DNA from 2 places in the Geodermatophilus sp. SYSU D01180 genome. Region 2 is predicted to be linked to the other one. Evidence: riboswitches for the same ligand, from Rfam matches in the RefSeq annotation. Region 2 holds a riboswitch; the other holds the start of a gene.
The links. A riboswitch is a leader RNA that binds a small molecule or an ion and turns the genes downstream of it on or off. The one in region 2 is predicted to bind S-adenosylmethionine.

Region 1: linked by a shared signal. The riboswitch ahead of thrC (threonine synthase) and the one ahead of ACI8AA_RS21460 (bifunctional o-acetylhomoserine/o-acetylserine sulfhydrylase) in region 2 are both predicted to bind S-adenosylmethionine.

Annotation. Positions count from the first base shown of each region.
Region 1 covers NZ_JBJGZH010000008.1:96,990-101,354, forward strand. Annotated here, with positions in the region: gene ACI8AA_RS09825 (cold-shock protein) at 1-187, opposite strand, end outside; gene thrC (threonine synthase) at 410-1,711, opposite strand; SAM riboswitch class I at 1,724-1,847, opposite strand; gene ACI8AA_RS09835 (HAD family hydrolase) at 1,909-2,730, shown strand; gene ACI8AA_RS09840 (ABC transporter permease) at 2,838-3,710, opposite strand; gene ACI8AA_RS09845 (alpha/beta fold hydrolase) at 3,707-4,365, opposite strand, start outside.
Region 2 covers NZ_JBJGZH010000034.1:12,306-16,670, forward strand. Annotated here, with positions in the region: gene metX (homoserine O-acetyltransferase MetX) at 1-708, opposite strand, end outside; gene ACI8AA_RS21460 (bifunctional o-acetylhomoserine/o-acetylserine sulfhydrylase) at 710-2,002, opposite strand; SAM riboswitch class IV at 2,047-2,163, opposite strand; gene ACI8AA_RS21465 (NAD(P)H-dependent flavin oxidoreductase) at 2,187-3,227, opposite strand; gene ACI8AA_RS21470 (acetyl/propionyl/methylcrotonyl-CoA carboxylase subunit alpha) at 3,251-4,365, opposite strand, start outside.

The sequences.
Region 1 (4,365 bases), on a different contig from region 2:
CGCCGTCGGCCTGGGGGCCCTTCTCGCCCTGGACGACCTCGAAGACGACCCGCTGGCCCTCGTCGAGGCTCTTGTAGCCGTCCATCTGGATGGCCGAGTAGTGGACGAAGACGTCCTGGCCGCCGTCGACGGCGATGAAGCCGAAGCCCTTCTCGGCGTTGAACCACTTCACGGTGCCCTGTGCCACGTGTGCTCCCACGTTGGTGCGTGCGGACGGTCCCCGTGATCCGGGGACCGGGGTACAGCTCTTCCGCCCGTCGGACACGTGCGTGGAACTGACGACCGCGCGAGACGGTACAACAGGCACGCCGCCGTGGGGAGATCCTGGACACACGACTCGGGACGATCCGGCGGAGATGTCACCCGCCGGATCGACGTCGCCGGCGAGGCTACGCCCCCGCCGCGGGGCTCAGCCGATGAGCCCCGCGGAGCGGACCGACCGCAGCGACGGCTCCACCCGGTGGGTCGGGCCGACCACCGGCAGCAGCGGGTCGAGGGTCTTGAGGCCCTCACCGGTGTTGAGGACGACGGTCTCCCGGCTCGGGTCCAGCCGGCCGTCCTCGACCAGCTGCCGCAGCACCGCCACGGTCACGCCGCCGGCGGTCTCGGCGAAGACGCCGGTGGTGCGGGCGAGGTCGCGGATGCCCTGGACGATCTGCTCGTCGCCGACCCGGCCGACGGCGCCGCCGGTGCGGCGGATGGCGTCGAGCGCGTACGGGCCGTCGGCGGGGTTGCCGATGTTCAGCGACTTCGCGATGCCGGTGGGCTTGACCGGCTTGACGACGTCCCAGCCGTTGTCGAACGCGGTGGCGATCGGGTCGCAGCCGGCGGACTGGGCGCCGAAGACCCGCCACTCGGTGTCCGCGACGATCCCGGCCTCGACCAGCTCCCGCCAGGCCTTGTCCACCTTGGTGAGCAGCGAGCCCGAGGCCATGGGGATGACGACCTGGGCCGGGATCCGCCAGCCGAGCTGCTCGGCGATCTCGTAGCCCATCGTCTTGGAGCCCTCGGCGTAGTAGGGCCGCACGTTCTGGTTGACGAAGGCGGTGTCCTCGAACTCGTCGGTCTCGGCGAGCTCGCTGGTCAGCCGGTTCACGTCGTCGTAGGAGCCGTCGACGGCGACCAGCGTCTGGCCGTAGACCGCCGACTGCACGACCTTGCCGGGCTCCAGGTCGGACGGGATGAACACGAACGACGGCAGGCCGGCGCGGGCGGCGTGCGCGGCCACCGAGTTGGCCAGGTTGCCGGTGGAGGCCGCGGCGATCTTGCGGTAGCCCAGCCCCTTCGCGGCGGTGGCGGCGAGGCTGACCACGCGGTCCTTGAACGAGTGGGTGGGGTTGGCCGAGTCGTCCTTGACCCACAGCCCGCCGGTGATGCCGAGCTCGGCGGCGAGCCGGTCGGCGCGCACGAGCGGGGTCATGCCCGGGTCGAGGGAGACGCGGTCGGCCGGGTCCTGGCCCACCGGCAGCAGCGCGGCGTAGCGCCAGATGTCCTGCGGGCCGGCCTCGATCTGCTCGCGGGTGACCTGCCGCATGAGCTCGGGGTCGTAGTCGACCTCGAGCGGGCCGAAGCACTGGGCGCAGGCGTGCTCGGCGATGAGGCCGAAGGTGGCGCCGCAGTTGCGACAGACGAGGCCGCGGGCGGGGTTGGGCGGGACCGGGCCGCCTGCGGCGGAGTCGGCCTGGAGCGAACCGGGAGCGGTCAGGGTCATGCGACGACTACCTCCTCATCTTCCCCGCGTCGGGCCGTCGAGCCGCGCGGGACGGAATTGGCACCTCTCGCCGCTGTCGCGAGCGCGGTTGCCGGGGCTTCACCGGGCCGTGTCCCTCTGCCCCTCTGGATGAGTGGAACGGGCCCGACTCTACCCGGCTGCCGGGACCGCCCCCGGCCCCGGCCATGCTGGGCGCCGTGGCTGCGCGCATCGTCTACACCGACCTCGACGGCACGATGGTCGGACCGCGGGGGTCGTTCTGGCACGCCGCCGACGGCTCCCCCACGGCCGAGCCGGCCGCGGCCCTGCTGGAGCTGCACACCGCCGGGGTCGCGCTGGTGATCGTCAGCGGGCGCACCGCCGACCAGGTCACCGAGGCGGGGCGGATCTTCGCCGCGGACGGCGCGATAGCCGAGCTCGGCTCGCTGGTGACGTGGAAGGGCGGCCGGGAACGGCACGAGCTGACCGGTGAGCTGCCCGCCGAGTACGCCGGCCGCACGCCGATGGACGTGATGGCCGAGCTCGGCGTCGTCGACGCGCTGTGCGCCGCCCACCCCGGCCGGCTGGAGTGGCACGCGCCCTGGCACACCACGCACGACGGCGACGCGCTGCTGCGCGGGTTCGTCGACCCGCTCGCCGTCGACGCGTGGCTGGCCGAGCGCGGGTTCGGCTGGCTGACGCTCAAGGACAACGGCGCGATCCCCGCCTCGGCCCGGCTGCGGCTGGCGCCGGAGGGGCAGCTGGCCCGCGTCTACCACCTGATGCCGCGCGGCATCTCCAAGGGCGCGGCGATCGCCTGGGACCTCGACCGGCGTGGCGTCGACCCCGCGGACGCCGTCGCGATCGGCGACAGCGCCAGCGACCTGGAGATGGCGCCCGCCGTCGGCCGGCTGTGGATCACCGCCAACGGCGCGGAGGTCGACGGCATGGCCGGGTTGCTGGGCGCCGTCCCCAACGTGTCGGTGACCACCGAGCCGATGGGCGTCGGCTGGGCCGAGGCGGTCCGAGCGAGCCTGTGAGCGGGTCGTGCCGAGTGGGCCCCGGAGGGGTCCGCGCAGGCGCGACGGAAGGGCTCCGCGGCGCTGGGGACGGCTCCTGGCCGCGGCGTCGCCCGGTAGGGCGACCGTTACGACGTGACGTCGCGCCGGGCGAAGTGGCGGAAGCCCAGCGCGGTGAAGACGGCGGCGTAGACCAGCGACTGGACGACGCCGCGGAACAGGTCCGAGGAGTCGACCGGCGTCTGCAGCAGGTCGGTCCAGGCGAACTCCTCCGCGGTGGGGAACCAGTCGCGGATCGACCCGAGCTGCTCGACCTGGTCGAGGATGGCGAACACGACCGTCGTGAACACCGCCCCGCCGACGGCGGCCAGCGGTGCGTCCGTGATCGTGGACAGCCAGAACGCCAGCGTGCCGACCACGAGCAGGTGCACGGCGAGGTAGCCGAGCATCCCGGCCAGCCGCAGGAACCCCTCGCCCTGCGACAGGGTCACCCCGATCGGCGTCTCGATCTCGCCGAACCCGAACGCCAGGCCGCCGGCGACCACCGCGACGACGGCGAGGGTGAGCAGCGCGCCCACCGACTGGACCAGCGCCGCGAGCCACTTCTGCCGGAGCAGCCGCATCCGGGGCACCGGCGTGGCCAGCGTGTAGCGCAGCGACCCCCACTGCGCCTCGCTGGCCACCGTGTCGCCGAAGAACAGCGCGTAGACCACGACGAGGAAGAACGACGTCGTCGCGAACAGCACGAACAGGGTGAAGTTCAGCCCGCTGGCGGTGGCGACGTCGACCAGGTTGATCCGGCTGTTGGTCTGCGCGTCCTCGCTCGCCCCGAGCTGGAGCGCGGCGATGAGCACCAGCGGCAGCGCCACCATCGCCACGAAGACGCCGATCGTGCGGCGCCGCTTGAACTGCCGCCGCAGCTCGACCGACAGCCGCAGCGTCCGCTCGGGCCGGTAGCCGGCGACGGCGCCGGTGGGCTGGACGTGCTCGGTCGCGGTCACGACTCCCCCACGAGTGCCAGGAACGCGTCCTCCAGGCGGCGGCGCGGCGTGAACTGGTCGACGGCGACGCCCGCGGCCACCAGCGCCTGCAGCGCCGCCGCCCGCGAGGTCTCGGGGCCGAGGTCGGCGACCAGGCCCTCGTCGGTGCGCTCGACGGCGACCCCGGGCAGCCCGGACAGGACGGCGGCCGCGCGGTCGGCGTCGGCGTCGTCGGAGAGGCCGACCAGCACCGCGCCGCCGGTGCCGACGATCTCCTCCACGGTCCCTTGCGCGATCTTCTGCCCCTTGGCCATGACCACCACGTGGGTGCACGTCTGCTCGATCTCGCTGAGCAGGTGGCTGGAGACGATGACCGTGCGGCCTGTGGCGGCGTAGTCGCGCAGCACCTCGCGCATGGCGTGGATCTGCGGCGGGTCCAGCCCGTTGGTCGGCTCGTCGAGGACCAGCAGGTCGGGCAGGCCGAGCATGGCCTGGGCGATCGCCACCCGCTGGCGCATGCCCTGGCTGTAGCGGCGCACCGGCCGGTCGATGGCCGCACCCAGGCCGGCGACCGCGATCGCCTCCTCCATGTGCGCGTCCTCGGCGGGGCGGCCGGTGGCGGCCCAGTACAGGCGCAGGTTGTCGCGGCCGGAGAGGTGCGGCTGCAGGCCGGTGC
Region 2 (4,365 bases):
GAACGCGCTGCGGTAGGTGAGGTGCGCGATCCGCCGGGCGACGCCGAGCCCCGCGACCGGGTCGGCGCGGATCGCGGCCTGCTGGGTGGTCTGGGTGCCGATCTGGTCGGCGGTGGCCGCAGCGCCCGAGGCGAGGAAGAACAGCCCGGCCACCCGGTCGGGCAGCGCGACCGCCCACTCCAGCGCCCGCATCCCGCCCATCGACCCGCCGACGACGGCGGCCCAGCGGTCGACGCCGAGCGTGTCCGCGAGCGCCGCCTCGACCAGCACCTGGTCGCCGACGGTCACCTCCGGGAACCGCGGGCCCCACGGCCGGCCGTCGGGCGCGGTCGAGGACGGGCCGGTGGTCCCCTGGCACCCGCCGAGCACGTTGGCGCAGACGACGAAGAACCGGTCGGTGTCCAGCGCCGCGCCGGGGCCGACCAGCGACGCCCACCAGCCCGGCGTCGGGTGGCCGGGCCCCGCGGGGCCGGTGACGTGGCTGTCGCCGGTGAGCGCGTGCTCGACCAGCACCGCGTTGCCGCCGTCCGGGGCGAGCGTGCCCCAGGTCTCGTAGGCCACCCGGACGCCGGGCAGCACCCCGCCGCGTTCGAGCCGGACCGGTCCGTCCAGGTCGAGGAAGAGCCGGTCCCCGGGGGGGTCGCCGTCGCGCCACCCGCCGGTGCGCGGCGGGGTGCGGGACGCCGGGACGTCCCGCACCCCGCCCACGTCAGGCGCCCTTGGCGGCGCGGAAGCCGGCCTCGAGGTCGGCGAGGATGTCCTCGATCCCCTCCAGGCCGGCGGCCAGGCGCACGAGGCCGGGCGTGACGCCGGTGGTCCGCTGCTCCTCCGGCGTGAGCTGCGAGTGCGTCGTCGACGCCGGGTGGATGACCAGGCTGCGGACGTCGCCGATGTTGGCCACGTGGCTGTGCAGCTCCAGCGCCTCCACGAAGCGCTTGCCCGCCTCGACGCCACCGCGGATCTCGAACGCCAGCACCGCGCCCGCGCCGCGCGGGGCGTAGCGCTGCTGGGCGGCGTGCCACGGCGAGGACGGCAGGCCGGCGTAGTGCACCGACTCCACCTCGTCGTGCGCCTCGAGGAACTCGGCCACCCGCTGGGCGTTGGCCACGTGCCGCTCCATGCGCAGCGACAGCGTCTCGATGCCCTGCACGACCAGCCAGGCGTTGAACGGGCTGATCGCCGGGCCGAGGTCGCGCAGCAGCTGCACCCGGGCCTTGAGCGCGTAGGCCGGCGCGCCGAGGTCGGCGTAGACGACGCCGTGGTAGGTCGGGTCCGGCGTGGTGAAGCCGGGGAACCGGCCGCGCGTCCAGTCGAAGTTGCCGCCGTCGACGATCACCCCGGCGATCGCGGTGCCGTGGCCGCCGAGGTACTTGGTGGCCGAGTGGACGACGACGTCGGCGCCGTGCTCGAGCGGGCGCACGAGGAACGGCGTGGCGATGGTGTTGTCGATGATCAGCGGCACACCGTTGCGGTGCGCCACCTCCGACACCGCGGAGATGTCGAGGACGTCGCCCTTCGGGTTGCCGATCGACTCGCCGTAGAACGCCTTGGTGTTCTCGCGGACCAGCGACTGCCAGTTCTCCGGGTCGTCGGGGTCCTCGACGAAGGACACCTCGACGCCGAGCTTGGGCAGCGAGTGGTGCAGCAGGTTGTACGTGCCGCCGTACAGCGACGCCGAGGCGACGACGTGGCTGCCGGCCTCGGCGACGTTCAGGATCGCCAGGGTCTCGGCGGCCTGGCCGCTGGCCACCGCGAGCGCGGCGACGCCGCCCTCGAGGGACGCCACGCGCTGCTCGAGCGCGTCCTGCGTCGGGTTCATGATCCGCGTGTAGATGTTGCCCATCTCGGCCAGCGCGAACAGGTCGGCGGCGTGCTGGGCGTCGCGGAACTGGTAGCTGGTCGTGGCGTAGATCGGCAGGGCGCGGGCCCCGGTGGTGGGGTCGGGGCTGGTCCCGGCGTGGATCTGCCGGGTCTCGAAGCTCCAGCTCTGCTGGTCGGGCACGGCGCCGTCTCCTCTCGCTCGCGGAGACCCCGCGGCGCACGGAGGGCTCCGTCTTGCCGCGCGGCGGGCGCCGCGCGGCCGGCTCTTCCCCTGGGAGCACCTCGGACGGAGGAGAGGTTGCCGGGCAGCCAGCCAGGTACTTGTCGCTGCCTCTCGTGAGCCTGCGCGGAACCCTAGCGCCAGGTCAGGAGGCGCCGGGCCGGGGGTGCGCGAGAGCGGCCGCGGCGTCGTCGGCGAGGCGGGCGACGAGCTCCCCGGCGGGCAGCGCCTCGGCCAGCGCGTACGCCTGCCCGGCCCACATGCTGACCGCCTCCGGGTCGCCGGCCTGCCGGGCCGCGGCGCGCAGCGGCGTCGTCAGGTGGTGGACCTGCGGGTAGGCGGCCGGGGCCGCGGCGGTGTGCTCGGCCAGGAAGCGGTTGACCAGCCCGCGGGCGCGCCGGCCGCTGAACGCGCGGGTGAGCGCCGTCGGCCGGCCGCCCCCCAGGGCCGCCCGGTGCGCGGCGCCGGTCCCCGCCTCGGGGCAGAGCAGGAACGCGGTGCCCAGCTGCGCGGCCTCCGCCCCGGCGACGAGCACCGCGGCCACCGCGGGGCCGTCGACGATCCCGCCGGCGGCGACCATCGGCAGGTCCACCGCCCGGGCGACCAGGCGCAGCAGCGGCAGCAGCCCGTACTCGCCGGCCCCGTCCTCGTCGCGGAGGCCGCCGCGGTGCCCGCCGGCCTCGACGCCCTGCACCACCAGGGCGTCCGCACCGGCGTCGCGGGCGGCCACGGCGTCCTCCGGCGAGGTGACCGTGACCAGCACGGTGGCGCCGGCGTCGTGCAGCGCGGCGACCATGTCGGGCCGGGGCAGGCCGAAGGTGAACGACGCCACCGGCACCCGCTCCTCGGCGAGGACCGCGACCTTGGCCTCCCACGCGTCGTCGTCGGCGCGCGGCTCGCCGAGGTCCACGCCCCACCGCCGCGCCTCCGGCCGGAGCCGCTCGGCGTAGCGGCGCAGGGCGCCCTCGTCGGCGGGCGGCCCGGGGACGAAGACGTTGACGCCGAACCCCTCACGGGTCCGCGCCCGGACGGCGCGGACCTCCTCGCGCACCGCCTCCGGCGTCCGGTAGCCGGCGGCGAGGAAGCCCAGGCCGCCGGCCTCGGACACCGCCGCGGCCAGCTCCACCGTCGACGGCCCGCCGGCCATCGGCGCCTGCACGACCGGTCGACGCAGCCCCAGCACCATGCCGGGCATCCTGCGCCCGCGGCTCAGGCGGGGGTGAGCCGGGCCAGCACCTGGTCGAGCGCGACGCGGTCGCCGGGGGCGACGAGCAGGGCGACGACGCCGTCGGCCGGCGCGCGCAGCGTGTGCTCCATCTTCATCGCCTCGACGACGACCACGGGGTCGCCCGCGCCGACCTCCTGACCGTGGGAGGCCGGGGTGGCGATCACCGTGCCGGGCATCGGGCTGGTCAGCTCGGGGGCGTGCGCGGCGGCGTCCGGCCGCAGCACCGGCCGCCGCGCCCGGCGCAGCGCCCAGTCCGCGCCGCCGGCGTGCACGAACAGCGCGTCCCCGTCCTCGGCCACCCGGCAGTGCGACCGCACGCCGTCGCGCACCAGCGCCAGGCCGCCGTCCTCGGGTGCGCAGCTCAGCGGGCCGGCGTCGGCGCCGTCCAGGCCGGCCCGGGCGGCGGCGGGCGTGCCGGTGAGCGTCACCGTCCGCTGCCGCCCGCCGGCCTCCAGCCGGACGATGAACGGGGCCGACGGCGCGCCCGCGCGGAAACCGGTGGGCGCGCTCCACTGGTCGGCCGGGTCGGCGGCGGCCCAGGCGGCTAGCCACACGTGCGCGGCGGCGGCGAGGACGGCGTCGTCGGGGACGGCGGGCGGCTCCCAGGCGGCGGCGAACCGGTCGAGCAGCGCGGTGTCCAGGTCGCCGGCGCGGACGGCGGGCTCGGCGAGCAGCGCCCGCACGAACCCGACGTTGGTGGTCACGCCGAGCACCGCGGTCTCCGCGAGCGCGCGGTCCAGGGCGGCCAGCGCGGTGGCGCGGTCGGGGCCGGCGGCGACCACCTTGGCGAGCATCGGGTCGTAGTCGGAGCCGACGACGGTGCCGGCGGCGATGCCGGAGTCCACGCGGGCGCCGGCGGGCTCGGCCAGCGCCAGCACCCGCCCGCCGGTGGGCAGGAAGCCGCGGGCGGGGTCCTCGGCGTACACCCGCGCCTCGACCGCCCAGCCGGTCAGCGCGACCTCGTCCTGGGTGAAGGCCAGCGGCTCCCCGGCCGCCACCCGCAGCTGCTGCTCGACCAGGTCCAGCCCGGTGACCAGCTCGGTGACCGGGTGCTCGACCTGCAGCCGGGTGTTCATCTCCATGAAGAAGAACTCGT